One region of the Paenibacillus nitricinens genome, then DNA from elsewhere that is predicted to be linked to it. Evidence: predicted binding sites of a transcription regulator. Region 1 holds the regulator's gene; each other region holds the start of a gene.
The links. Region 1 encodes Rex, which represses fermentation and respiration genes when NADH is low (regulators of the CRP and FNR family bind a similar motif). Its sites were predicted from a motif close to TTGTGAAATATTTCACAA; they were not measured.
Positions count from the first base shown of each region.

Region 1 (7,519 bases):
TTTATAAGACTACGCATTTTTTCTTCAGAGGTCCCTTTACTTAGTTCCTCGGCGAATACTGCGTCAGCGCCTTCGGCAAACTTCCCATCTACAGTAAAGCGTACCCAAACCATCAACTCGGTCCCGGATTCATTCTTCCCTGTTAAGACCCAGTAGACTGCATTTTCATCCCACACGGATTTCTGTGCTTTAGTTACCTCTGTTAGACCCGCGCTGGTTTTGGCGACATCCTTAGCGATATCTCGCTCGTTCCATTGATCTTTCATAATATAAGCATAGAACTGGATGAGTCCGAACAGAAGGAGCAGAATCAGAACTGACCCCAGGAGGATCCATTTTTTCCTTTTCTTCAAGGTACAGCTCCCTTTCTAGTAATATATCTTTTTTGATTATATAACACACCCGTGTGTTTATCCAAAGTTTCATATCTCGTTCAATGATCTAATGATCAGAAACACAAAAGGCTGTAACTTTGCAATTGCAGAAAGTCACAGCCTTTCAGTTATTTGTTATGATTTAGACTATCGTTTTAGCAGTCCATCAAAGGCTTCTTGCGCCTTACGACGGATGGCTTCCTCATCTAGCGTTACACATTGTCCATGTTTAACAACCTGTTTACCATTCACCCATACATGCTCAACATCCTTGGCACTGGCAGAATAAACAGCGTGAGACAACAGATCTGTGTGTGGGAGCAAATGCGGCTGGTCTATATCAATAGCAATAAAGTCAGCTTTCATACCTACAGCGAGTCTACCCACATCATTTAAAAAGATAGACTTCGCGCCATACTCCGTAGCCATACGTAGAGCTTCCGGAGCCGGAACAGCCGTAGGATCACCACTTACACCTTTATGGATGAGTGCTGCAAGACGCATTTCTTCAAACATATCCAAATTATTATTACTTGCCGCTCCATCTGTACCCAGTGACACCTTCACTCCGGCCTTTAGAAGATCCGTAACTCGAGCAACTCCACTAGCCAGCTTAAGATTGCTTCCAGGGTTATGGGATACACCTACATCATGACGAGCCAGTATCTCGATCTCTTCATCATTCAAATGAACACCATGAGCGATTATAGACGGACGTGTGAACATTCCAAGCTTCTCTAAATGCGCTACTGGCCGCAGTCCGTAATCCACCACATTCTGCTCCACTTCGCGTTTCGTTTCGGACATATGGGTATGCATCGGTAAATTCAAATCATGAGCCGCCTGCACAAACTTAACAAAGAAGTCTGGTGGGCATGTATATGGGGCATGTGGCGAGATCATTGTCGTAATTCTACCTTCAGCCTTACCATGCCAGTTACGCGCAAAAGAAACCGCTTCCGCAAGCTTCTGATTTTGTACTTCTTCTGGACATAGACCGATTACGCCTCTCATTAGTACGGAACGAATACCTGATAATTCGACGACCTCCGCTACTCGGTCCATATGATCATACATATCCAGGAAGGTTGTAGTGCCACCTTTCAGCATTTCAAGTACAGACAAGGAGGTTCCCCAGTATACATCTTCTCCGGTGAACTTCTCTTCCATCGGCCACATCTTCTCCTGAAGCCACACCTGAAGCGCTAAGTCATCTCCATAACCACGAAGCAATGACATTGCGGCATGGCCATGCGTGTTTACCAGACCTGGCATAAACAACAGACGACTGCCATCAACAACTTGCACATCGTCTTCTATTAAAGGCTCTTCTTTTCCTATGTAAGTGATCAAATCATCTTCAATAGTCATATATCCACTAAGAACCGGCTCATCCGTTCCCGGAGTAAGAAAACGCCCGCCCTTGATAATCGTTTTATTGCTCTTCATTTCTGCTTTCTTCCTTTCCATCCTTCAAATAATAAGCAAGGCTTTGCAAATCTGTTGTAAAATCAGCAGCATGAACCCGGATATTCGATGGTGTTTTTAGAATCACTGGTGCAAAATTTAAAATCGCCTCAATGCCAGACTCAATGAGAATATCCGCTACATTCTGCGCTTCTGAATCAGGTACTGTAATTATCCCAATTCGAATACCTTGCTCACGAACCGTCTGACCAAGCTCCTCCATCGGTTGAACGGTAAGTGAGTTGATTTTCCGCCCTACCTTAGGCGCATAGGAATCAAATATAGCGGTAATCTTCATAGTATCTTTCAAATAAGCATTATAATTAGATAATGCATGTCCAAGGTTACCGGCACCCACTAAAGCCACATTCAGTTGTTGATCCAGCTTCAGAATATGACGGATTTTCTCAATAAGATAAGTTACGTCATACCCGATACCTTTTCTGCCGAAATCTCCAAAATAAGCTAAATCTTTGCGAATTTGAGCGGGATTCAAATCAAGTTTCTGTCCTAGCTCTTGAGAGGAAACGGTTAATATTTCACGTTTCTGTAGATCATTTAGGAAACGTAAGTACACAGGAAGTCTGCGAACAACGGCTTCTGATATTTTTTCCGATTTCATAATTTACCTCCTAATGTAAGTAATATTCTTTACTAACCTTATACTAATTCGTGTACCTCGTCTCAATGAAGAGCGGTATTCTTATACCGCCCTTCATTGTAGAGTGATTAATATGATCGATGACGTTCTTTTTAAGAAACGCCTCCGTCTTCCAACCACTCCGCTATACGAGGAACCATTTGATCCGTAAGCATATGCTCCATTTTTGGGCCAGGCAACGAATAGAGGAAATATTTCCCATAGTGAGATTCGATCACCCTAGTGTCATACACAATAACAATACCCCGATCTTGCGCTGTCCGCACCAGCCTTCCAAATCCTTGCTTAAAGCGAATAACCGCCTGAGGAACAGACAACTTCATGAACGGATTCTTTTTCTGGGCTTGTAATAACTCAGACTTCGCTTCCGCTAGGGGATGGTTTGGCGGTTGAAACGGGAGCCTCACGATGGCCAAGCATGTTAATGCTTCACCCGGAATATCAACACCCTCCCAAAAACTGCTTGTTCCTAACAGTACAGAGGCTGCACTGTCCTGAAAACGGCGGATCAGCTTGCTACGGCTGCCCCCCTCCACGCCTTGACCCAGCACCGTGATCTCTTGTGAGGCTAGAGCCTCTTTCAAAGGATCGTAAACCTGGCGTAGCATCTTGTAAGAAGTAAACAGGACAAGCATCCGCCCGCGTGTTGTAGTCGCTGCTTCTGCTAGTGATTGTACGAGTGTATCAACAAATCGGGCATCGCCCACACTGCCCTTCACACTAGGGAAATCCCGTGGAATAACTAACAGCGCCTGCTCCCGATACTTAAAAGGAGAAGGCAGGAGTGATGTCATCAGACGCCCCTCTTCCGCAGCTTCATTAAGTCCGAGATTATCAATCATAAACTGGAACGATTTATCAACAGAGAGTGTCGCCGAAGTTAGCACGATACTTTTCTTTTTGTCGAAAAACAGCTCCTTAAGCTGAGTACTGACATCAACAGGAACGGCATACAGCTGTAGCGATTTACTGCGATAATTTCCATTCGCCTCCAGCCAATATACTACATTCTCATCGTTTAATCCCATAAAAAACCGTACTTGCTCACGTATTGAAGCTAAATCCTTAAATAAGCCGCTAATATCGGTAACTAGACTATCTGAGGAAGATTGACCTTCTTGATCTCGCATTTCATTAAGCATTTTATCACCTTTACGGATAATTTCGCTTAATGTCAGATTCATAGTATTCTCTAAAGCAACCAATTCATCCCAATCTTTCGGTTTACGGGTAGGAAGTAGCCGCATGACTAACTGGCCAGCTTCTCCCGCTGCTGCATCGCTGCGTTCCGGCAAGAGGCTGAATAGTTTATCACTAAGCAGATCCCAGGTTTCTTTTATGGTAAGCAGGTCCGGATAGATTCTATCGATCACTCCGCTCCATTCAGAAGCTTCCTCACTGCCTGATGACTGAAGCATTTGGCGAAGCGTAGGAAGTTGGCCATTTCGACTATCCTTATAAAGACGCGATAGTGTATGTGCCACCGTGAAATGCTTCATATGCATGCCTAAATGCTTGCCAGCCACGTCCTCCAGATGATGGGCCTCATCAATTACAAGATGTTCATAAGCCGGAAGTAGCTGGTGCCCAGCCTTAACATCTGCGAAAAGCTTAGAGTGGTTCGTAATGACTACGTCTGCAATACCAGCTTCATGCTTTGCCCGATGGTAATAACACTTACGGAACCAAGGACAGGAGCGCCCCAGACAAGAATCGGTATCGCTAGCCACCGTCTCCCAGAAATCTCCTCCACGACCGCTTAAGTTGAGCTCTTCGTCATCTCCTGATTCGCTTTGCGTCAGCCAAACGATCATCTGAGCCGCAGTAAGCGCATCTTCCCTCGGACTGACAAAGTCTTTTTTATTAATTTTATGTTCGAACTTACGAAGACACAAATAATGCCCTCTGCCCTTAAAAATTGCAGCTTTAAATGGAAATGGAACTACCTGTGTTAATAAAGGAATATCCCGCTCACGCAATTGATCCTGCAGATTAATAGTATGAGTACTGACCATAACTTTTTCATTCGTGCGAACGCTTTGGTATATGGCAGGCAACAAATAACCAAGTGATTTGCCGGTTCCTGTCCCTGCTTCGATCAATAGATGTTTGTCTTCGGCAAGTGCCGTCATCACCTCATTGATCATAATATCCTGAGCTTCTCGGCTTTCATACTGCGGCAAAGTTTCTTTAAGTCGTTTCGTTACTTCATCCATATAATCTGTAAAAGATAAATTCTGTAGCGGATTCTCAGCATGCTCGTCTCGAGGTGGAGCTAATTCGTTCCAGTCTCCTACAGCAAGCGCTAATTGACGATAAAAAGTCAGATCACCTTCGGGCTGAAGCGTCTCCGCTTCCCGTTCACGCAGCAGACCATCGAAATACCAACCAAGATCACTATCCTCTTCCGTAAACAGCTCACAGAGTCTCTGGATCGTCAGCAAAGGCAAATCGTAGAGCTCCTCCAGACATTCCAGCAATACAAGAGCAGTTGCGAGTGCATCACTGTCTGCCTGATGCGGACGATCATGCGTCACACCAAAATGTGCACTAACTGATCCTAGTTGATAGGATGTGAGGGAAGGAAAGCAGATTTTCAGAAAATCAATCGTATCTAAAATCCGTCCTTGAAATGGTAAATACCCACATCGGTCTAAAGCATTTTGCAAAAAATGGAAGTCGAATGCGACATTATGCCCTACAAGCACAACATCATCCAAGAGTGGAACAAGCTCCATCATCATCTCATCCAGCTCAGGTGCATCCTTTACATCATCGTCGGTAATCCCCGTTAGACCAGTTATAAAAGGAGGTATCGGCGTTCCGGGCTTGACGTAGGAACCATATACCCGGGAGATGGACCGGTCTTCTTCTATAATTGCAAGGCCAACCTGGATGATTTCACCCACGGATTGGGTTCCCGTTGTTTCAAAATCAAGCACGGCAAATTTCATTATAATTCTATTCCCTTTCAATTGAGACTCTTAATCAGCATAACAGAAGTTGCGAAAAAAGGCGATGCACACCACTGGTTCAGGGGATGCATCGCTTGAATGAAAATGCGGAATAATAAACCGTAAACGTAATAATTTACAATAATGAAACAAGCTGATTTCCGAAATGAAGCTTACCTCCTCGGCGGCGGCAAACCTCCAAATTCACAGTCGGTTCAGGAAGAGCCGGGTCAAGTTGCAAAGAAAGGCCAAACAGCTCCTGTGCTTCATTGAAACGTTCCTGTGAGGCCCGGATACAGCCTAAAGCATTATACACCATGGCTTTGAGCTTGGTTTCCCTTATCAAACCGAGCATATGGTTCAGATGACTCCAAGCAGCCTCCCCCTCCCCTTCTTGCAGGTAAGAGATGGCTAAATATAATCGAGCAGCCAGGCTATCCGGATATTGCACAATAACTTCCTTAAACTGCTCAATACATTTTCCATACATCAAGAGCTTATAATACCCCTGACCTCTGACAAAAGTATCCATGCACAGCTCGGGTGCTTCCTGCTCTGGCACTTCCTCTTCGACCACAGTCGTAAAATCTACACTTTCACGAAAGTGGCTTAGCTTCTCTGCAAAGGCCAGCCATTCATCCATGACTTTATCGCTAAGTCGATGCAGCATATTATAATTGCATAAAAGCTCATTCCGGCGGGCACCCTCCGCTGTAGGGTAATCTGTAACGATCTCCTGAAGCACCTTGTTCATTTCAGCAAACAAATGTTGAAACATGGGCTATCCCCCCTTACTGAAGATGAAATCAGTTCAGCTTGCCTGACTTCATTTTCTGCGAGATCGGGGTCTTTCATCCCTGCCATTCATTACATGGCGTAAGTCCATCCTTTAAGCGATTGTAGCATGCAGTTCGTGATCGGCCAGCTTCACGGGTTTGTTGTTCTCATCCACGAATACCACTGTTGGCTTATGCGACTCCAATTCTTCTGAGGACAGCATCGCATACGAAATGATAATTACTGTATCTCCCGGCTGAACCAGACGAGCAGCTGCACCATTCAGACAGATCACACCACTGCCGCGAGGCCCAGGAATAACATAAGTTTCTAACCGGGAACCATTATTGTTATCGACGATCTGCACTTTTTCATTCTCAAGAATATCTGCCGCTTCCATTAAGTTCTCATCAATGGTAATACTTCCTACATAATTCAAATTCGCTTCTGTCACCGTCGCGCGGTGAATTTTGGACTTCATCATATGTCTAAACAAGAGCGGCAACCTCCTTTGGAATAAATACATTATTGTCAATTAAGCGCGTTCTGCCAAACTTCACGGCAAGCGCTATAATCATTTCCCCATCTACATCCGTTAATACAACTTCGTTCCGCAAGCCTTCCAGATTAGGAAAGGTCAGGATTTCCGCATAATCAATAACCGCCAAAGGTGAGCTAGAAATAACGGATGTCAACAAATCCCGAACTTCAGCTATAGTTCTTACCTTTCCTTCTTCGATGGCCTCACGCGCTTCACGCAGGGAACGAGATAACACCAGAGCCTGGCTACGTTCCTCCGGAGATAGGAATACGTTACGTGAGCTAAGTGCAAGTCCATCTCCTTCACGAACGATAGGGCAAGGAACAATTTCAACATTCATATTTAGATCAGACACCATTCGGCGGAGCACTGCTACTTGCTGAGCATCCTTTAGTCCGAAGAAGGCATAATCAGGCTGCACAATATTGAATAGTTTATTAACGACTGTCGTTACCCCATTAAAATGTCCTGGACGTGATGCCCCACAGAGTCGAGTGGTAAGCTCAGATACCGAGACTGTAGTCCGGGTAGGCTGCGGATACATTTCTTCCACACTGGGGATAAATACAATATCGACACCTTCGCGTTCCGCAAGCTCCAAATCACGCTCTTCATCGCGCGGATAGGAATCATAATCCTCATTCGGTCCGAACTGCAGCGGGTTCACAAATATGCTCATAACGACCGTGTTGCTCATTTCGCCTGCCCGCCGAAGCAGACTGGCATGTCCTTCATGCAGGTATCC
Region 1 covers NZ_CP183948.1:4,556,346-4,563,864, forward strand. The annotation lists gene ACN6KS_RS20240 (cell wall elongation regulator TseB-like domain-containing protein) at 1-353, opposite strand, end outside; gene ACN6KS_RS20245 (amidohydrolase) at 522-1,823, opposite strand; gene ACN6KS_RS20250 (redox-sensing transcriptional repressor Rex) at 1,810-2,463, opposite strand; gene dinG (ATP-dependent DNA helicase DinG) at 2,595-5,456, opposite strand; gene ACN6KS_RS20260 (tetratricopeptide repeat protein) at 5,593-6,234, opposite strand; gene panD (aspartate 1-decarboxylase) at 6,346-6,729, opposite strand; gene panC (pantoate--beta-alanine ligase) at 6,722-7,519, opposite strand, start outside.

Region 2 (7,519 bases), 2.3 Mb from region 1:
ATGAATGGACTGGTGGAGTCAGTATTGGAGTCAGCAGCCGAGCACGAGCTGTGGGCGCCCCATGACACCATTGTAGTCGCAGTTTCCGGCGGCCCGGATTCTGTGGCTCTTTTGCATGTTTTGCATGAAATAGCTTTAAACGTTATGCCGCTTACCCTAATATGCGCTCATGTGAATCACGGATTTAGACCGGAGTCTAAGGAAGAGGCAGAGCTAGTACGTGGTATGGCTCAACAATTGGGACTGCCCTTTGAGTTGGCCGAATTTGATATTCCTTCTTTGGTCAAAGAGAGTGGACTCGGTCCTGAGGGGACAGCACGCGAGAAGCGATACGAATTTCTGATTGATACCGCACACCGTTATGGGGCACGCTCCGTTGCTCTGGCTCATCATGCGGATGATCAGGCAGAAACAGTGATTATGCGTCTATTGCGAGGAAGCGGTTTATCGGGGCTGTCGGGTATCAAGTGGAAAAGAACAGAAAAAAAGGTGGAACTCATTCGTCCATTCCTACGTATTAACAAAACGGCTCTTCTTGGGTTATGTCAGAATGAAGGTTTCACCTATGCCGAGGATGCGACTAATCTGCTGACCAAATACAAGCGGAATGCTGTTCGATTGGAGGTTCTTCCTTTTCTGGAAAGGTATAGCAGCAGAGTGAGGCAGTCACTTGTGCAGCTTGCGGAAATTGCAGGAGCTGAGGATGAATATATGGAGGCATCTGCGGTAAAATGCTTTGAGGAGCTGGTTTCGGAAGGGGAAGGGAAATATACCTTTAACAGAGCTTCATTTGCGGCCACACCCTCCGCTTTACAACGGCGTTTGATTAAACTAATATTAAATTATCTGTCGGCGGATCTATCTGCCCTTGATTTCTCCAAGATTGAATCTGTACGTCGGGGAACGCTGCAGAGCTATCCCACCACCTGGAGTTTGGATTTAGGTGGAGGCCTGACTTGTGTGCGGCAATACGATATCATCTTGTTCTCGTCCAAGCCTGCGCAGCAACAGGCAAGCTATACATATCGTCTGTTTTTACCGGACTCCGAGCTTAAGCTGGAGGAAATAGGTAAGGTGATGTCGATGGCGGTGCTGGAGAGAGAAAACTTTTTTGTACAGGGGGAGGATTATGGGAAGATGTCGGCTTGGTTTGACCGTGATGAACTGGTCTTTCCACTAACGATTCGTTCCCGATTGCCTGGAGATACCATAAGAGTCATGGGATTAAACGGAAGCAAAAAGGTAAAAGATATTTATATTGATGATAAAATACCTGCTGCTGAACGCTCAATGATCCCACTCGTTTGTGATGGTTTGGGCAATATCGTCTGGATTCCGGGCGTAAGACGCTCGATGCATGCCGCAGTAGGGCGGCAAACGACCTCGGTACTTCTATTGTCTCTAGCAGAGCTGGATGACCGTGAAGAAACGTAATGGTCGATGTAAGTCTTTCATAGTATAACTTAGGAGGTTTCGCAAGTTGCAAAATGATATTCAAGAAGTCTTGATCACCGAAGAGGAACTTCAGCAGAAAATTAAGGAGCTCGGCCAAAAACTGAGCGAAGAATACGCAGGACGTACCCCTTTAGTCATTTGTGTACTAAAAGGCGCGTTTATATTTATGGCAGATCTGGTTAAAGCCATTACAGTACCTGTTGAGATGGATTTCATGGCAGTTTCTAGCTATGGAGCTTCCACCAAGTCCTCTGGTGTTGTCAAAATTATTAAGGATTTAGATGTATCGGTAGAAGGCCGTGATATCTTGATCGTTGAAGATATTATTGACAGTGGCCTTACGCTCAGCTATTTGATTGAGCTGCTCCGCAACCGCAATGCTGCTTCTATCAATGTGGTTACCTTGTTTGATAAGCCCTCAGGTCGTACGGTTAATCTGGAAGCCAGCTATACAGGCTTCGTGTTGCCGGACGAATTTGTAGTAGGCTACGGATTGGATTATGCCGAGCGGTATCGGAACCTCCCATATGTTGGAGTACTGAAGCCTGAGATTTATTCCAATTGAACTATTGATTGCCTTGATCTACGGATCGGGCACCCTTGGCTTCCTTTATTTGAGGTGTCCCAAGAGGCTATGGTACAATAACTTGAGTGTTGCGAGAGGAGGTAGGGGATGAATCGGTTCATCCGGAATTCTGGTTTTTATTTGATTTTATTTTTAGTCGTGGTGGGTATTGTCCAGTTTGTGAGCAATGGAAATGAAGCCGCCGATTTCCCTAGATACGACGAGTTACGGCAGGAGATCAAGAACAACAATGTGAAGGATTTGACGGTTCAGTTTGAGGGTAATGCCTTTTTAGTTACAGGCGAATATAGAGAGTTGCCTGCCGATACTAAATCGAAGAGCTTCTCCACATATATTCCTCCTACAGATGCTGCTATTGATGAACTGATTCAAGCCAGTGATGTTAATGGGATTGAATTAACTCAGAAGAAAATGGAAGGTACCAGCATTTGGCTGACATTCCTTTCTTCTATTATCCCGCTAGTCATTATGTTCATCTTGTTCTTCTTCCTGTTTAACCAGGCGCAAGGTGGCGGCGGTAAAGTCATGAATTTCGGCAAGAGCAAGGCTCGGTTATATAATGAAGAGAAGAAGAAAATTAGCTTTGAGGATGTTGCAGGGGCGGACGAAGAGAAGCAAGAGCTTGTCGAAGTTGTTGAGTTCCTGAAAGATCCACGCAAATTTGCAGCTGTCGGTGCACGTATTCCTAAGGGTGTATTGCTTGTGGGTCCTCCGGGAACCGGTAAAACATTGCTTGCACGTGCAGTAGCAGGTGAAGCTGGCGTTCCTTTCTTCAGTATTTCCGGTTCTGACTTCGTGGAAATGTTCGTGGGTGTCGGTGCTTCTCGGGTACGTGATTTGTTCGAGAATGCCAAGAAGAATGCTCCATGTATTATCTTCATTGATGAAATTGATGCTGTGGGTCGTCAACGTGGCGCCGGACTTGGTGGCGGACATGACGAACGCGAACAGACACTTAACCAATTGCTGGTTGAGATGGATGGATTCGGTGGTAACGAAGGCATTATTATTGTTGCGGCAACTAACCGCGCTGATATACTTGATCCTGCATTGCTACGTCCAGGACGTTTTGACCGTCAAATTACGGTTGACCGCCCTGACGTAAAAGGCCGTGAAGCTGTACTTAAGGTTCACGCTCGTAACAAGCCTCTTACGAAAGATGTAAGACTGGATGTTGTTGCAAAACGTACAACTGGATTCACTGGTGCGGATCTGGAGAACCTGCTAAATGAGGCGGCGTTGCTAGCTGCGCGTCGTAACCGTAAGGATATTTCCATGATTGAAGTCGATGAAGCCATCGACCGTGTTATCGTAGGTACTGAGAAACGCAGTCGTGTTATCAGTGACCGCGAGAAACGTATTGTGGCTTATCATGAAGCAGGTCATACTATAGCTGGTTACTTCCTAGAGCATGCCGATATGGTGCATAAAGTTACTATTATCCCACGCGGACGTGCAGGCGGATATGTTATCATGCTTCCGAAGGAAGATCGGATGATCGTTACGAAGCAGGAGCTTTTGGATAAGGTTACTGGATTACTTGGTGGACGTGTTGCCGAAGAATTGTTTATTGGCGAGATCGGTACGGGTGCATACAGTGACTTCCAACAGGCTACGCGCATCGTGCGTGCTATGATTATGGAGTACGGTATGAGCGATAAGCTTGGACCTATGCAGTTCGGATCTTCTCAAGGTCAAGTATTCTTGGGTCGTGATATTGGGCATGAGCAGAATTATAGTGATTCCATTGCTTATGAGATTGATCAAGAAATGCAGAACTTTATTACTTCGAGCTACGAGCGTTGTAAAGAGCTGTTGCTCAAACACTCTAAAGAAATGCACTTGATTGCCAATACCTTACTTGAGAAGGAAACACTTGAGCTTGATCAGATCAAAGAACTGATTGAACAAGGCTTCCTTTCCGAAGATGGTAAAGCTAAGGATGGTGAAGGTGTTGCACTTGAAGTTGGTGAACCAGTCATTGATAATATCGGTGATGTGAAAGTTCGCATTCAAGGCAAACCTGAGGATGCACAGTCCACAATCCCTGATCTATCGAAGGATATCCCGAATAACCCTGATTCTGAGGGTAATGATGATTCCGACGATAACAACAAAGGTGGCGGCACTAGCCTTACCTAAATGGTCTCACGATTCATATGATGTAAATTTATCCGGAGAACGTAACTGTTCTCCGGATTTTTTATTTTAATTTTTAAGGGATTTTGAGCCTTAAAGCCTGTCCAGTTACATTGACAGAGACTGGAACGTTGTGTACATTAGTGATTAATATTACTTACTATTCATATCAGTATGTTCATTTTTTCACCATGATGGCTCATGCCATTTGATAACATCGCGCCGGCTTAAAGCCGCGAAGATTTAAGGGGGAGAACAATCGGTGGAAGCTCTGGCACTTGAGCGCAAGCAGGAACAGAATCGAGAACTTCGGATACGTCTTGAACAGCTTAAAAAGGAAAGAAACGCAATTATTTTAGCTCATTATTATCAACGTGATGAAATTCAGGAGGTTGCCGATTTCCGGGGCGACTCTTTCTTACTCGCTCAGAAGGCTGCGGAGACAGATGCAGAGGTTATTGTATTCTGCGGTGTTCATTTCATGGGGGAGAGTGCTAAAATTCTGGCCCCAAATAAAACCGTCCTTATTCCTGATGAACGTGCAGGTTGCCCAATGGCTGATATGGTCAATGTAGACGGTTTGCGTAAGCTGAAAGCACAGCATCCAAATGCTAAAGTGGTTACTTATATCAACTCGTCTGCAGAGATTAAAGCGGAGACTGATATCTGTTGTACCTCTGCAAATGCCGTGAAAGTAATCGAATCCCTCGATGCTGAAGAAATTATCTGGGTACCTGATAAGAATCTTGGCCAATATGTACAAGATCAGACCGGTAAAAAATTGATTATCTGGGAAGGCTACTGCAACACTCACGACATGTTGACCGTTAAAGATGTAGTGGAAATGAGAGCGAAATACCCAGAAGCAGAATTTGTAGTTCATCCAGAATGTCGTCCGGAAGTAGTAGCCATGGGTGATTATGTGGGTAGTACTACATCCATTCTCGAATATTGCCGGAAATCAGACCGCAAGCAGTTTATTGTTGGGACTGAAGACGGTACAGGATATCAGCTTCGTAAAGATAGTCCGGATAAAGAATTCCATTTTGCTACAAAATTTCTTGTTTGTCCTAATATGAAAGTTAACAATCTAAAAAAACTGGTGAAATGCCTGGAGACGATGAAGCCACAAATCTATGTACCGCCTGCTGTCGCCGACAAAGCCAGAACTTCCCTAGAGCGCATGCTACAAGTCCGGTAGTATGCGCTACTCTTTCGTTGAAACAGGTGAAACGCGGTCATGATTCCACAATATTTGGTTGATTTTGATCTTCGGGATATTCCTAAAGTAAAAACAGATTGTATTGTTATCGGTTCAGGGATTGCCGGATTGTTCACGGCTATTAAAGCTAGTGAAGATCGGCGTGTCATTATGATCACAAAGAAATCAGTAATGGAGAGTAATACTCGCTATGCACAGGGGGGGATCGCAGCTGTAATAGCTGAGGACGATTCCCCTGCTTATCACCGGCAGGATACATTAATGGCTGGAGCAGGTCTTTGCTCATCCACAGCTGTCGATGCACTTGTTAATGAAGGACCAGATAGAGTTCATGAGCTAATTCGTTTAGGTACTCTTTTTGATAAGGAAGATGGGGTACTGGCTTTGACGCAGGAAGGAGCGCATAGCCACCGTCGTATTTTGCATGCTAATGGAGATGCTACAGGTTACGAGATTGTTCGTGCTTTGGCTGAACAGGTAGCTGAACATGAGAACATTGAGGTGTGGGATGATCACTATGTCATTGATCTCATCACTGAAGGTGGAGAATGTGTAGGCGCATTGTTGCAGCGTCCCGGCGGCGGACGGTTATTCCTGCAAGGGGATGCGACTATTTTGTGCTCTGGTGGTGCAGGACAATTATTTAGATACACTACTAACCCTGAAGTAGCTACAGGCGACGGGGTAGCCATTGCTTACCGTGCCGGCGCTCATATACGAGATATGGAATTTATTCAATTTCATCCTACAGCATTAAGTTATCCTGGAGCTCCTAGATTCTTAATCTCCGAAGCAGTTCGAGGGGAAGGAGCAGTGTTGCGCAATATTAATGGAGAGCGGTTCATGGAGCGTTATCATGAGCTGCTTGAGCTAGCTCCACGAGATATTGTAGCTCGGGCTATTGTAAGTGAAATGGAGCTTACAAAATCAACGTTTGTCTATTTGGATATTACGCATGAATCCCCGGAAATGGTGAAGCATCGTTTCCCTACAATACATGAGACATGTATGGGCTATGGACTGGATATTACAAGTGATTGGATTCCAGTAGCTCCAGCTGCGCATTATATGATGGGGGGCATTAAGACCGATCTGAATGGGGAAAGTACGATACCTCGCTTGTTTGCTTGCGGGGAGGTTTCTTCCACAGGCGTACATGGTGCTAATCGGTTAGCAAGCAATTCATTATCGGAAGCAGTTGTTTTTGGGCATCGTATTATTGAGCGGATTCGCAAATTATCCCCGCTTGGACGTGATGTTTTATCAGTTAGTAGTAACGAAGGGCGTGTTGATTTGCCAACGCAAGCTATTGTGGAACGCCGTTTGAAGCTACAAAAGGTAATGGTTCGATATGCTGGATTACGACGTAATGAAGAGACCTTGTCTAAGGGAATAGAAGAATTGAAACGGCAGCTACCCATCTTTGGATCGGTATTGACTAAACGCGAGGAATACGAGTTCGCTAATATGCTGACCTGCTGTTTGCTCGTGACAGAGTCTGCTCTAGCACGGGAAGAGAGTCGCGGGGCACATTACCGTGAGGATTACCCGCAGCGAAGTGATGATCAGTGGCGCAAGCACCTGCTTCAAATTCGCGATCTGGGAATAGTGGAGGAATTAAGCGATGATGTTTAATGGTTACAATGAAGAACTAGTACAATCCATCAAGGCTTGGCTGCGGGAAGATGTTGGCTCCGGGGATGTAACAACACAGATGACGATACCTGTTGGCCATGAATCTAAAGGGATTATTCATGCTAAAGAAGATGGCGTCATTTGTGGTATCCCGATTGCAGAGCTGGTTTTTGAAATTGTTGATCCTACGCTTAGCTTTACAGCCCTTGTAGAAGAAGGTCAAGCAGTGACAAAAGGGACTGTAATTATCGAGGTGGAGGGTAGCACACACGCAATTCTTACAGGTGAACGGCTTGCACTGAACTTGATGCAGCGCCTTTCGGGTGTTGCATCACGTACCGCATCTTTCGTACAGGTGCTCGCTGGATTACCGACTCGTCTAGTCGATACACGTAAGACTACACCAGGACATCGTATGCTGGAAAAATATGCAGTTCGTGTTGGTGGAGGCTTTAACCATCGCTTTGGTCTATATGATGCGG
Region 2 covers NZ_CP183948.1:70,736-78,254, forward strand. The annotation lists gene tilS (tRNA lysidine(34) synthetase TilS) at 1-1,434, shown strand, start outside; gene hpt (hypoxanthine phosphoribosyltransferase) at 1,481-2,020, shown strand; gene ftsH (ATP-dependent zinc metalloprotease FtsH) at 2,129-4,183, shown strand; gene nadA (quinolinate synthase NadA) at 4,443-5,381, shown strand; gene nadB (L-aspartate oxidase) at 5,421-7,037, shown strand; gene nadC (carboxylating nicotinate-nucleotide diphosphorylase) at 7,027-7,519, shown strand, end outside.
Region 2: nadA (quinolinate synthase NadA) is a predicted target of Rex. The motif match lies at 4,355-4,372, and genes of this name have one in related genera.

Region 3 (7,519 bases), 270 kb from region 1:
GAGCAAGCACTGAATCAAGGCGGACTGAAACCTGAGGATGTGCTCACATATCCAATGCCTGCTATGGAAAAAGGCGGTAAGCACACCGGGGTACTTGGTGGTGATTACCTCGTTATTAATCCGAATGCAACACCAGATGAGCAAGAAATGGCATTCCGTTATATCACATTTGATTACTTCTCTGATAAAGGTTTGGAAGCCCTGGATGCAGTTCTTCAACAACGTACAGCTGATGGCAAATACTTTATCCCGCCACTCTTAGATTATTACTCAGCAGATTCTGAGTTTGGTAAGAAGACCAAAGCGGTTTATGACAAGTACACAAATGTATACCAATATAGCCCTGATATTATGGGACTTTTGGATGGTAAACCTGAAGCTCAATACAACACACAGGACTATTACGCAACTATGTCCAATGTTATTCAAGAGCTGTTCTCCAAAAAAGGAACGGATTCCAAGAGCCAGCTAGAAGCAGCAGCTAAAACAGTGCAAGAGAAATTCTTTGATACGATTAAAGCGGAATAGTCTAATGCAAAAACCGGCCCCTTTGGGGTCGGTTTTTTTGTTCTGAAGATTTATAAATTTATAAATCTTCAGAAATAGTGATAATCAATTGGAAATTATTTCGGTGAAGGAAAATCGTAAGGGACTGTGATGAAGAGAATTCATTTTTGAGTACTGATTTTAGATATATGGAATAAAAAGGAGCTAAAATTTTGCTTATTAAAGTATAAATCTAAGATTTAAAGGGTTTTATAACATAAAATATGGTAAAAAGACTATAATATGATCGAATGAAAGCGCTTTGAAAACAAATCAAAAAAACTTTATACTTTGTGAAAGATTTCACTATACAAGGTAGAAATCATGTGATAAGATAAATGTGTAGAGAAAAACAACTAAAAATTGACAGGAGGACGAGGGAGATGGCAGTTAAGAACGAAGTCGCCGCCCAAGTTAAACAAGTTACCGCTGAAGAGTATATTCAGAATTTAGTGGATAAAGCAAAAAAAGCGCATGAGGCGTTCATGGCGCTAGACCAAGAGCAAGTTGACACAATCGTTCATGCAATGGCGTTGGCTGGACTCGACAAACATATGTACCTCGCAAAATTGGCCGTAGAAGAAACTGGACGCGGCGTATACGAAGACAAAATTACGAAGAACATCTTCTCAACTGAATATATCTGGCACGGAATTAAATACGATAAAACAGTAGGCGTTATTGAAGACAACGCTTATGATAGCTTCCAAAAAATTGCTGAACCCGTCGGAATTGTTATGGGTATCACACCGGTAACCAACCCTACATCCACCACGATGTTTAAAGCGTTGATTTCGATTAAGACACGGAACCCTATTATATTCGGTTTCCACCCTTCTGCGCAAGAGTGTAGTGCAGCCGCAGCCAAAATTCTTCATGATGCTGCCGTGAAAGCTGGCGCTCCTGAGAACTGTATCCAATGGATTGAAATGCCAACAATGGACAAGACAAACGCATTGATGAACAACCCAGACGTTGCTCTTATCTTGGCAACTGGTGGTTCTGCAATGGTAAAAGCAGCTTACAGCTGTGGTAAACCAGCACTTGGCGTAGGCCCTGGTAACGTACCTGCTTTCATTGAAAAGAGCGCGGATATTGATCAAGCCGTAACGGACATCATTCTTTCTAAGACATTTGATAATGGTATGATCTGTGCTTCCGAGCAAGCTGTTATTATCGAAGAACCAATCTTCGATCAAGTGAAGAAAAAAATGATTGCTAATGGCTGCTACTTTGTGAATAAAGAAGAAGCTGCCAAACTGACTAGTGGAGCAATGAACGTAGATAAATGTGCGGTTAACCCAGCAATCGTAGGTCAATCCGCAGTGAAAATTGCTGAAATGTGTGGCATTCAAGTCCCTGCCGGCACAAAGATTCTGGTAGCAGAACTTGAAGGAGTAGGCACTAAATATCCACTGTCCGCTGAAAAATTAAGCCCGGTTCTTGCTTGCTACAAAGTTAAGAATGCAGATCAAGGTATCGAACGCGCAGCTCAAATTGTTGAATTTGGCGGTATGGGCCACAGCTCGGCTATCCACTCCAACAATGAAGAAGTAATCATGAAGTTCTCTAACCGTCTGCAAACAGGACGTATTCTCGTTAACTCGCCTTCCACACATGGTGCGATCGGCGATATCTATAACACTAATATCCCTTCATTGACTCTGGGCTGCGGATCTTATGGTCGTAACTCCGTGTCGCAAAACGTTACAGCAATCAATTTGATCAACGTGAAAAGGGTGAATCGTCGTACCGTGAATATGCAATGGTTTAAAGTACCTGACAAGATCTATTTCGAAAAAGGCGCTACTCAGTACCTGACCAAAATGCCTGATATCACACGTGTCGCAATTATCACTGACCCAATGATGGTTAAGCTTGGATATGTTGAAAGAGTTGAACATTACCTGCGTCAACGGCAAACTCCTGTAGCTATCGAAGTGTTCTCTGAAGTTGAACCAGATCCATCGACAACTACAGTTGAAAAAGGTACTGCAATGATGAACAGATTCCAACCGGACTGCATCATCGCACTTGGCGGCGGTTCCCCAATGGATGCTGCAAAAGGAATGTGGTTATTCTATGAACATCCAGATGCAGACTTTAATGGTCTGAAACAAAAATTCATGGATATCCGTAAACGGGTATACAAATTCCCTAAACTTGGTAACAAAGCTAAGTTTGTAGCGATTCCAACTACTTCGGGTACAGGTTCGGAAGTAACATCTTTCGCAGTTATTACCGATAAAACAACTGAACAGCACACTAAATATCCATTGGCTGACTACGAGTTAACTCCAGATGTAGCTATCATTGATCCTGAGTTCGTATACAGCTTGCCAAAAACTGCAGTTGCTGATACAGGTATGGACGTATTAACACATGCTATCGAAGCTTATGTATCTGTTATGGCGAGTGACTATACTGATGGTCTAGCTATTAAAGCCATCCAACTGGTATTCCAATACCTTGAAAAATCGGCGCTGGAAGGTGACAGAGTAGCACGTGAAAAAATGCATAACGCATCCACACTTGCTGGTATGGCCTTTGCCAATGCATTCTTGGGTATTAACCACAGTTTGGCGCATAAATGGGGCGGACAGTACCACACTGCTCATGGTCGGACTAACGCGATCCTTATGCCACACGTTATCCGCTACAATGCTAAAAAACCTACGAAGTTCGCTTCGTTCCCTAAATATTCGCACTTCGTAGCTGATGAGCGTTATGCTGAAATTGCCCGTATTCTGGGATTGCCAGCCCGCACAACTGAAGAAGGTGTAACTAGCCTGATCAATGCTATTCGCGATATGAATAAAAAATTGGGCATCGAAGAATCGTTCCAGCAACTGGGCTTTGATCCTAAGGACTTCGAATCCCGCGTAGATTACTTGGCTGACCGTGCGTTTGAAGATCAATGTACAACTGCCAATCCTAAGCTGCCACTGGTATCTGAGCTTGCTGATGTATACCGTAATGCGTTCTACGGAAGATTTGATAATTAATAAATGGTTAAATAGAGAATAGGATAGTTGTGGACTTAGATAAAGGTGACAAATATCACTCGAAAGGTGATATTTGTCACAGTGTTTTTATAGAAAATAAACTAGAATGTTTATATAAACAACGGTCCCACATATGAAATGTTGATTGTGAAATTTGGAACAACCACATCTTTTGGGGATCACGAGACACGGGATCAACCTTCAAGCCCGCGATCTCTACAAATATAATAAATATAGATGGAGGGATTTAGCATGTCGGTGATTGAAAAAGAAGTAAATGAAGTGAAATCCGGTTGGAGAAGTTTTACAAAAGGTAAATGGGCTAAGAAAGTTGACGTTAACAACTTTATCGCTAGTAACATTAAGCCTTATGAAGGTAACGAAGAGTTCCTCGTAGGTCCTACTAGTAACACAACTGAACTGTGGAAGATTATTTCCCAACTGAGCAAGGAAGAAAGAGAAAGAGGCGGCGTATGGGATGTTTCCCTAGATACTGTCTCCACAATTACTTCACATGCTCCAGGCTACATTGACAAGGATAAGGAACAAATTGTAGGCGTGCAGACTGACGCTCCTTTCAGACGTTCCATTCAGCCATTCGGCGGGATCAAGATGATGGTCGATGCTACGAAGGCTTATGGCTTCGAGCTTCCACAAAACATCGTTGACATGTTTACGAACATTCGCAAAACGCATAACCAAGGCGTATTTGATGCATATACACCAGACATGAGAGCGGTGCGTAAATCCGGCGTTATCACAGGTCTTCCTGATGCTTACGGCCGCGGACGCATTATCGGCGACTACCGCCGCATTGCTCTGTACGGTATTGATTTCTTGATTAAAGACAAAAAGCAACAATTAGCTGAGCTTGAAGTTGATTCCATGACAGAAGAAGTAATTCGTTTGCGTGAAGAGCTGTCTGAGCAAATTCGTGCACTGGGCGAATTGAAAGAAATGGCAGCTGCGCATGGAATGGATATTTCCAAACCAGCGACGAATTTCAAAGAAGCTACTCAATGGGTATACTTTGGATACCTGGCAGCAGTTAAAGAACAAAATGGTGCAGCAATGTCCTTGGGACGTGTTTCTTCCTTCCTAGATATCTATGCAGAACGCGATATTGAAGAAGGTACTTTGACTGAAGAACAAGTACAAGAAATTGTCGATCATTTTGTAATGAAACTGCGTATCGTGAAATTCTTGCGTACACCTGACTATAACGATCTGTTCTCCGGCGACCCTACTTGGGTAACTGAATCCATCGGTGGTATGGCTGAAAATGGAACCACTCGTGTTACCAAGAACAGCTTCCGTTTCCTGAACACCCTGTACAACTTGGGTCCGGCTCCGGAACCGAACTTAACTGTTCTGTGGTCCGAAAAATTGCCTGAAGGCTTCAAAAAATATTGTGCTAAGGTTTCTATCGAAACTAGTGCAATTCAGTATGAAAATGACGATCTAATGCGTCCGTACTGGGGTGAAGATTACGCTATTGCTTGCTGCGTATCTCCAATGCGTATCGGTAAACAAATGCAGTTCTTCGGCGCTCGTGCCAACCTGGCAAAAGCTTTGCTGTATGCTATTAATGGTGGTAAAGACGAAAAATCCGGAGCACAAGTTGGGCCGGAATTCCCAGCGATCACTTCTGAATATCTGGATTATGACGAAGTAATGAAACGCTTCAAACCGATGATGGAGTGGTTGGCTAAGACTTATGTTAACACTTTGAACATCATTCACTATATGCATGACAAATATTCTTACGAACGTATCGAAATGGCACTGCATGATCGCGACATTCTGCGTACGATGGCTTGCGGTATCGCTGGTCTGTCCGTTGCAGCTGACTCGCTGAGTGCTATTAAATACGCGAAGGTTAAACCAATCCGTAACGAAGAAGGTATTGCAATTGACTTCGAAACGGAAGGCGAATTCCCTTGCTACGGTAACAATGACGATGCTGTAGACAACATCGCAGTAGAATTGGTTGAAACCTTCATGTCTATGATCCGTAAAAACAAAACATATCGTGATGCTGTACCGACTCAATCGGTATTGACCATTACTTCGAATGTTGTGTACGGTAAGAAGACAGGTACAACACCTGACGGACGTAAAAAAGGCGAACCATTCGCACCAGGTGCTAACCCAATGCACGGACGCGACAAGAAAGGTGCACTGGCTTCACTGAACTCTGTAGCCAAACTGCCTTACTCCGATGCCCAAGATGGTATCTCCAATACGTTCTCCATCGTACCTAAGGCACTAGGTAAAGACGATGAATCCTGCAAGTCTAACTTGGTACACATGATGGACGGATACTTCCATAACAACGCGCAGCATTTGAACGTTAACGTATTTAACCGTGAACAGCTGATGGACGCTATGGATCACCCAGAGAATTATCCACAATTGACTATCCGTGTATCCGGTTATGCAGTTAACTTCATCAAGCTGACTCGCGAACAACAAATGGACGTAATTAACCGTACTTTCCATGGTTCAATGTAAGTTGTTTATATTTATAAAGATCTTTCATTGAGATATGCACTAAAATAATTGCAAGGAATTACCGCTCTTGTTTCAAGGGCGGTAATATCTTGTTTAAGAATCATTAAAATTTTAAATTTTACGGTCGCGTTTAAGGAGAACACAGTCTTATGGGCAGGGGTTCTTCTTCGTGAAAGATGGACTGTTAGTCAGTCGTGGAGAAAGGATGACATCCTATGATTAAAGGTCGCATACACTCCTTGGAAACCTTTGGAACCGTTGATGGGCCTGGTATTCGATTTGTCTTATTTATGCAAGGGTGCTTGCTGAAATGCCAGTATTGCCATAACCCTGATACTTGGGCTTTAGATGAAGGTAAGGAAATGACTCTAGAAGAAGTACTTTCGGAGATCGAGCCATATTTAAACTACTATCGTTCATCCGGTGGTGGGTTAACTGTATCCGGCGGAGAACCAACTTTGCAGGCACAATTTGTAAAGCAGTTATTTACGGAAGTTAAAAAGCGTTGGAATCTGCACACTACATTAGATAGTAATGGTTATAACGAAGGTGACAAGATTAATGACTTATTGGATGTTACGGACTTGGTGATGCTTGATTTGAAGCATATTGATGAAGAAGCACACATTAAGTTAACTGGTAAATCTAATGATCGGACCTTGAAGCTTGCGCGCTGGCTGTCAGATCATAACCGTAAGATGTGGATTAGACATGTATATGTTCCAGGCATTCATGACCGTGAAGAGGACCTTATCAATCTGGGTCGATATATTGGAACCTTAAATGGCGTTGAGAAATTTGAAATCTTACCTTATCATCAAATGGGTATCTATAAATGGGAAATGCTCGGCAAGGCTTATGAATTGGATGGAGTGCCATCCCCTACAGATGAAGAAGTTCAGCGGGCGTACCGCTTAGTCGAAGAAGGTCGCAAGCAGACAGCGTTGGTATAATTTATCTCTACATTAAGTGGAGCCGTTCCTTTAGTGATTTACTGCTGAAGGAACGGTTTTTTTGTTATGAGGGACGTCTGATGTCATTAAAAGGGGTAATTTTGTGTTTTACCTTTAAAAAAATGATATATTTCCAGCTATTAATTAAGGAGTTGGAAATAAATTATGATAGATTTTATGTCATTGAATTGAGTTTTTATTATTATTTTCTAAGTATATGTATGACTAATCCACGCTATTTAGCAGATAATCGTAATTTTTACTAAAATAAAGTTATGTTATATTACACGTTGTGTAGTTGATTCCGCTTTCATTAGAGATTTTTATCCCTATAGTGGATGAATCTTAACCTTACGAGAATGGAATCTGTTTTCTATAATAAGAAGTGTAAAGCACAACATTATATGGGGGGTCACAAGAAATGAAAAAAGGTATGACTTTGCTATTGTCCCTGATTTTTGTATCATCAGCTTTACTGGCAGGTTGCGGAAGCAACAACAA
Region 3 covers NZ_CP183948.1:4,828,150-4,835,668, reverse strand. The annotation lists gene ACN6KS_RS21610 (ABC transporter substrate-binding protein) at 1-528, shown strand, start outside; gene adhE (bifunctional acetaldehyde-CoA/alcohol dehydrogenase) at 930-3,551, shown strand; gene pflB (formate C-acetyltransferase) at 3,804-6,065, shown strand; gene pflA (pyruvate formate-lyase-activating protein) at 6,281-7,018, shown strand; gene ACN6KS_RS21590 (extracellular solute-binding protein) at 7,440-7,519, shown strand, end outside.
Region 3: pflB (formate C-acetyltransferase) is a predicted target of Rex. The motif match lies at 3,697-3,714, and genes of this name have one in related genera.

Region 4 (7,519 bases), 1.9 Mb from region 1:
ACTTTTCCAGCTTTAACTGTGAAACCTAACTCATCCGTCACTTCCTCCGACGCTGCACATATATCCCAAGACAAATTTTTGCCGATTTCAAATTGCCCCAATCGATAAATCACATCATAGAACCCCGCAAAATCTAAGAACGTAATCCCGTCAAAAAGTATAAAGGCGATTTTCAATTTCGCACTCTCCTCTTTATGGTTTGGTTAGGATGATAGGCTCACCTTTAGTCACAATAATCGTATGTTCAAACTGTGCTACCCGGCCATTGTCTACAACACTTAGTGTCCATCCATCCGACTGCTGCTCCACGTAATCTGCTCCAGTTGAGAGAAAGGGTTCAACCGTAATCACCTGTCCCTCTTTTAATACTGTAGTCACTCTTGGATTGTAGAATGGTAAGATTTCAAAAGGCTTCTCATGGAGTGATTTGCCAATCCCGTGGCTGCACAGATTACGTACCACTCTATAGCCGCGTTTCCGAGCTTCGAGTTCCATCATTCTGCCAATCTCATTGACCTTCATCCCTGCTCTCAGATGATTGATCACGCTCATCATAGTTTCCTCTGCACTCTGGCATAGACGAAGTATGTCATCATTATAAGGTGGTAATTGAAAAGAAACTCCGGCATCCCCATAATATCCATTTAGCTCAGCAGATACATCTATATTGATCAAATCACCAGCATTAATCACTCTAGGACCAGGAATCCCATGTGCAACCTCTTCATTCACACTGATGCAGGTGCTGCCTGGAAAATTATACGTTTTCATCGGGGCTGAAGATGCTCCGAATTCCGCTAGAATTTTAGCTCCAATGCTATCAAGCTCCGCTGTTGTCATACCTGGAGTTACTTTCTTTTTCATCTCGGCGATGGTATGTCCTACTACTTTCCCTATGGCTTTTAGCCCTTCTAAATCTTGTATGGTATCACTCGTCATCTATCACACATTCCTCTCACTTCTGGTATGAATCACTTGTCTAACTTCTGAAATGCACTTCCATTCCACTGAAAAATATCTTCCATCTGTTTACCCGCTACATTATCGTAATAACTTCTCTTGAAGCTATGATCATCCACTTTATCAAGCTTTATCGAATATCCCTTAGGACTGCTGATAAACAAATCAGAGTCTGGTTTGGTCTCTAATTCCTCTATACTGTTATTTTTCCTAAGCGTAAACAGCTTATAGAAGTAACCGTTACTGGATCCGTACTGACCAATCGTAAAATCCGGATCGCCGTCGCCATTATAATCCTCAAACTGAATTTGAAAAAAATCATTAAATATTAAGGGGTCCTCAAAATGTTCGCTGAGCGGAAAACGATACAAAGTTCTTCCTTGATCATCGATAAGCGCAAGCCCAAATCGGCCACTCCAATTTCTTCCCATCAACGGACCTGGTGTTGTCCAATTCTCACTGTAGGTTCCATCTAAAAGCTGCAGATCCAAGAATTCGGCTCTAGTAGTGACCGAAGAGAGGTCATTATGTGATATTGTTACTGGCCCTTTAACCTTGACCGATGACTCCAACGACTCCGTCTGTTCAATGTTCGCCTTATCTGCTGCCCCAAAAATGAGTTTCCTTAATTGGTCCGAATTCTTCACCGGAATAGAGTAGCCCTGACCACCATTCTCGGCTGTAGTAAATACTCCTCTATAGCCGGGTTCATCACCTATTGCTATGTAATACTCCTTCGAGTAGCCATCACCGTAAACAAGCTTCATTTTAAATTCAGGAGCCCAATCCAGCTCTCCCAACAATTTATTGCTCTTGTTCATAGCTTCCGCAAGTGTCTTAATCAGAGTGGAGTCCTTCAGCATCAGGGTCTCAGAATATTCTGATTGGTCAGCTTGATTCTGATCACTGGTTGTTACTGAGGTTAATGACACTCCGGTGATCCACCTGGCATTGATGAAGCCCACATCATTCTTACATCCACTTAACAACGTAACCACTACCAATGATACAACACACAGTAAATGCCTAATGCGGACCGCCTCCAAGAAAAGAAACATAATCCAATTATAACAGCGTCCATAAATATAAAGAAATCGGCTTTCCGAACCGTTACAAGCATAAACGCTTTCGCATCCCTATAGGGGCGACAAGTGTTTATGCGAGAAATATAAGGATAATTTATAACATGGAACATATAAATTCTTATATTTTAAAAAAAAGACTATAACCTGCTCCTTTAATGAGTGGTTCTAGTCTTATAGAATCAAGTAAATATGTAGTGATACGATCAGACGATTAAGCTTGAATTGCGCCTACCGTCTTAAGCCAAGCCTCTGCAATAAGCGCATGACCCGCAGGTGATGGATGTACTCCATCCGGAGCCCAATAAGCAGGTTCTGCTTTCACGGATGCCGCAGCAAACAGGCCATCCAGCGGTACAAGGGGTGCACCATATTCACGTGCCAGTTCACGAACAATGTGAATTTTAGGGTCCAGATCCTGGCGCCAGGTTTTACGATCTTCTGGGACAGGCAACACGAATGGCTCGATTAAGACTAATTTAGCAGCCAGCGAATGCTGCGTGCGTTCGATCAGGTCACGATACGCAGCTTCAAATTGTTCAGGCGTTGTTTCCTGACCAGAATCAAAGCGGCGCCAAGTGTCGTTAATCCCAATATATAAGGATACCCAAGTCGGCTTCAGATTCAGGCAATCCTTCTCCCAGCGTTCCTGCAAATCTACTGCACGGTTTCCGCTAATTCCACGATTATAAAACGTAAGATTCTTTTCAGGATATAAATGCCCCAGACGAGCGGCGATCATCAATGCATAGCCTACACCAAGCGATGACGCATCTTCATAATTGCGACCCCAATCCGTTATACTGTCGCCTTGAAACAGAATGACATCGTTTTGTCGGAATAACATCACGTAATCCTCCCCTATTTCCACTGTTAATATTAGCCAATATAGTATATCAAAAATGATTACTACGTACCAGGACAATCATTAACAATTCATGGTAGAAACCACTAGAGATCAACAAAAAAACCTGCTCTATTTAGAGCAGGTTTTCCAATAATACAATTAATAAGCTAAGCTAAACAATCCTTTAATGTGAGACAAGTAACGAATATTACTTGCTTCCTTCATCAAGGTTGCAGGCAAGCCTTTTAGCGGTGTTGAGCTAGCACCAACGATGGCTACACCGTCTTTACGACCCAAGCTGGCAAGCGTACCTGAGTTGATCGGACTAAAGGATTCAAATGATTTATCCTTCAAGTATGCATAAAGATTGTACCCGATCAATTCACCCATTTGCCAAGCGATTTGTGCAGTTGGTGGATATGGACGACCATCTTCGGCAAAGACAACAGCGCTGTCGCCAGCAACGAATACATCCTTGTGAGATGTGGATTGCAAGAATTCATTTACCGTTGCACGACCACGGTTCACTTCAAGACCGGATTCACCAATCAGTGGATTTCCTTGTACGCCGCCAGTCCATACGAAGGTGTTAGCAACAATTTTTTGACCATCTTTCAAGTCAATGACATTATCCGCTACATTCGTAACAGGTAGACCTGTCAAGAATTGAACACCACGTTTTTCTAAGCTAGCCACTGCACGTTCGATCAGTGCATCTGGCAATACTGGAAGAATCTTAGGACCTGCTTCAACGAGCATCAGTTTAATTTCTTTAGGATCTACGCCATATTTCTTAGTGAGTGTTGGCAACACATCAGCGATTTCACCAACAAGTTCAACACCTGTTAAGCCACCGCCGCCGATTAGGATGCTTGCATCTGCTGGATTCTTAGACTTCGCATATTCACGGATACGCTCATCAATATGACGATGAATTCTGTTAGCATCCGCTGCCGATTTCAATACCATACTGTATTGCTCAAGACCTGGAATGCCGAAATAAGCCGTAGTGCTTCCAAGACCCACAACTAGAGCATCATAGGACAATGTCACACCATCAGATAGTGTAATTTGTTTGTTCTCAACAGAAAAAGAGTTAACCTTTGCGATTTTCAGGTCGATATCTTTGCCGGCAAAAAGCTTAGCCAGTGGCATAGCAACAGCACCCTCTGCAACACTACCCGCTGCAAGACGATGTAATTCTGTAATAATTTGATGTGTAGGATATTGGTTAACGACTGTAATTTTAGCTTCGTCTTTCTTCAGGTACTTGCGTACAGTTAAGGCGCTTAGTAGACCACCATAACCTGCTCCTAGAATGACAATATGTTTAGACATGATGTTTCCTCCGTCCTTACGAATGAGATATAAAAAATATTATTTCTGCTGACTGCGTTCGCCGGCGACTTGAAGATAAGCATTTACAAAACGGAAAAGCTTCTGTGCTTGTGGATCTTTAAGCATCTTCATTAGACCAAATACACCGATCACTTCTTTGCTTTCATTCGCACGATCTTGCGCTTCGATCACTGTAGCTGCCATATTCTTCGCCGAATGCACCACAGGTTCAGCAAGTTCTTTAATTGCACTTACCGTATCACTTTTCAAGACTTCATCCGCAGCGACAGTTTGAACAAAGTCATATGACTTTGTGAGCACGCCGGCAAGCTCTGTTAATTTTGGCAACTGTTCCACTAGAACCGTTAACGATTCCTGAACTTCAGGTTTCAATAGCTGCTCCAAAACATTCATTTGTTCTTGAGTGACAGCTAATTTTGGTGATTCTTGTTCAGGGGTTGTTTGAGTGATTGTTTCTGACATATCCGAATCTCCTCTGCAAATAAGCTTTGCTGCTTAGTAGTAATAAAAAAATAATAACTTGTGACGCCATATTTCTATTATAGCACTTATCAAGTTATAAATGTCACAAAGTTTTTGAATTTCTCTAAAGTTTTGTGATTTTTATTACATTAAAACGGGATAGTTAAAATTCTTGATATCATTTATACACATTTGATTGAGTAAATGCTTATTGAGTAAATGCTTATTCAGTAAATTCATTCAAATTCATTTCCGCCTTCAATATAACGGATACCAAATCCGGATTCTTCTTCGGAAGCAACCTAAAATAAAGTGAACGAAGGAAATTCTTTGTATTCACACGAGCCACATACTTGTTACGACTTCGCGGCCACCCTCCGCATTGCTCCAAACTTCCGATCCAATCCACTATAGACAGCTCTGCAAGTAAATGATGATCTATCATTGTAGCTACAATCGTAGCGATCCGTTCATCCTCTTCGTCGCTAAATATGTACTGATCGTTGTAAAGCATCCTTTGGATGACTGCCAGAACCTCTTCCCGGATCGTTGCATCACTCTCTGAGCACAGTACCAGTTCATCCAAAGCATCTGCGCCATGGGCCGCAGCGTGTGCCCAGCCTGCTACAGGTGTAAATCCTCGTAAATCCTGTTCTTCCTCATAATATCTAATTAAGGATTCCTTCACATTTGTAAACGCAGCGCTATCTAACAACCCCTGTTCCCTATGCCGCTGAAGAATAAGCGCAACGACCAGTACAGAAAATGTTCTGGTGAACACAGCCGGATCGTCCTTACTGCCAATGTGATAGAACAAATGCTGCTCATCAAGAAGAATCAGGAGCAGCTCACGAAGCTCCGCATCACTAAACCATTGTTTCTCGTTAATCCATTTGTAGAAGGTGGAATAGATCAAGTCATCTCTTAGCTTCGGCTGTGGATCTCCTATGTACTCAAGCATCAATTTCACATAATCCCTTAATTGCTCCCCACTTCTAAGCTCGTAATCGTTCTCTTCAATTCTTTGCAGGTCTATTATCAACTGCGCTCTAGTATCGTTCAACATTCCCACCCTTTCATTAATAAAAGCAATTTAAATTTTTCATATCCTAATATCCTAATTTACATCCCAATATTTTACAACGTAGTATTTATTCTTCGACACTCCAAAGTACTTCGATAGCTGAATGTAAATGAAATGAATTTAATCATTGACGAATATAATTAACTGTGCTATTTTTAGTTAGTAACTAATAGTTAGTTCATTTATAAATATCACCTATTTATAATTAACAAGCAAATACATACACATATGGAGGAATAACTCATGAGCACTTTTACAGATTTAATTGAATCCCGTAGGTCTGCTATGAATTTTGTTGAAGGGGTGAAGATCCCTCAGAATGAATTAGAGGAAATGTTCTCTTACGCTAGATTGGCACCATCGGCTTATAATCTTCAACATACCAATTACAAAGTGGTTTCTGATGAGAATTTAAAAGAGGAGATTCGTAAGGCGGCTTACGGTCAATATAAAATACATTCCGCCTCAGCGGTAATTGTAGTACTCGGAGATAAACATGCTTATTTGAAAGCTCCAGAAATCTACGGTGGACTTAAAGCTTTAGGGGCGATGAGCCCAGAGGATTATGATGCAGAGATTGAAACGATTAACAATGCTTACGCAGGAAAGGATGCTTTTCAAAGAGATGAAGCGATACGAAATGCCTCCCTGTCTGCCATGCACTTTATGCTGATTGCCAAAGATAAAGGCTGGGATACCTGCCCGATGATCGGCTTTGATCCGGAAGCCATTCAATCCACTTTAAATCTACTCGATCATATGGTACCGGTTATGCTGATTACAATTGGCAAAGACAAGAAACATAAAATCAGACCACGTGGCTATCGCAAGCCGGTCAATGAATTCGTTGAATTTATCTAAGGGTTACAGGAAGATATCGATAGATATAACAAAAGCGTTTCATCCGATATTGAAGTTCGGACGGAACGCTTTTTTTACTAAGGATGAGGAGCTTAAACCTCTTCTCCACTACTTAGCATACTGAAGAATTGCAATCGCTGCTCGTTCCCGTCGTTCGGCGCTCTCACTAACAAGAGCTTCCTTCAAAATATCGAGCGCCATTGATAATGTCTCTTCATCCACATGCACTCGATTAATCACCGCTTGCTCTGAATCAGAAGAACCTGTAATCCACAGATCCACACGAGTACTAGGCATCGGCCCCTTATACTGTTTAACTATCCCACTATCGCTAAGAAATTCTTTTACCTCTACGTTTAGATCGGTTATAGGAAGACTTTTCAGCCAAGTTACACCACGTCGATGGCATGTACCGAGGTCTGGCGCGTCAAATAATTCATTGTAAAAATAATCGCCAAGATCACCTAGATGTACCCAATCTCCATCACACACCAGCACATAATCACCATCCTGCATCGTATGTACGAACAGATGAATGGCTTGTAAATGTTCTGTAAGCTCCAACTCACTGTATTGGTATGTATGAATCATCCGATCGCGGAGCTCCACTTTACTGATGTTCTCCAAATCCCCTATTCCGGGATATCCGATACTCACATAATTACCCTCTAAAAATGTCGTGATTCTTTCGGTCCCAAGCGGCTTTGATCCCATCTGAAACAGATTCACAGATCATCCCTCCAAGTAATTAATATAATATTTTTCAACGAAAAGAACTCTTCTTAGCAAGCTCATATGACTATCCTCCATCCTGCGTCCTCATTGGTGTAATTAAAAAAAGTGTGGATGAAGTCATGTCTACAG
Region 4 covers NZ_CP183948.1:2,645,870-2,653,388, reverse strand. The annotation lists gene ACN6KS_RS11550 (DJ-1/PfpI family protein) at 1-176, opposite strand, end outside; gene map (type I methionyl aminopeptidase) at 193-939, opposite strand; gene ACN6KS_RS11540 (hypothetical protein) at 972-1,892, opposite strand; gene ACN6KS_RS11535 (SGNH/GDSL hydrolase family protein) at 2,257-2,889, opposite strand; gene ACN6KS_RS11530 (NAD(P)/FAD-dependent oxidoreductase) at 3,049-4,227, opposite strand; gene ACN6KS_RS11525 (DUF1641 domain-containing protein) at 4,267-4,710, opposite strand; gene ACN6KS_RS11520 (DUF2785 domain-containing protein) at 4,934-5,773, opposite strand; gene ACN6KS_RS11515 (nitroreductase family protein) at 6,038-6,655, shown strand; gene ACN6KS_RS11510 (hypothetical protein) at 6,764-7,384, opposite strand; gene dnaN (DNA polymerase III subunit beta) at 7,455-7,519, opposite strand, start outside.
Region 4: ACN6KS_RS11525 (DUF1641 domain-containing protein) is a predicted target of Rex. The motif match lies at 4,843-4,860, and genes of this name have one in related genera.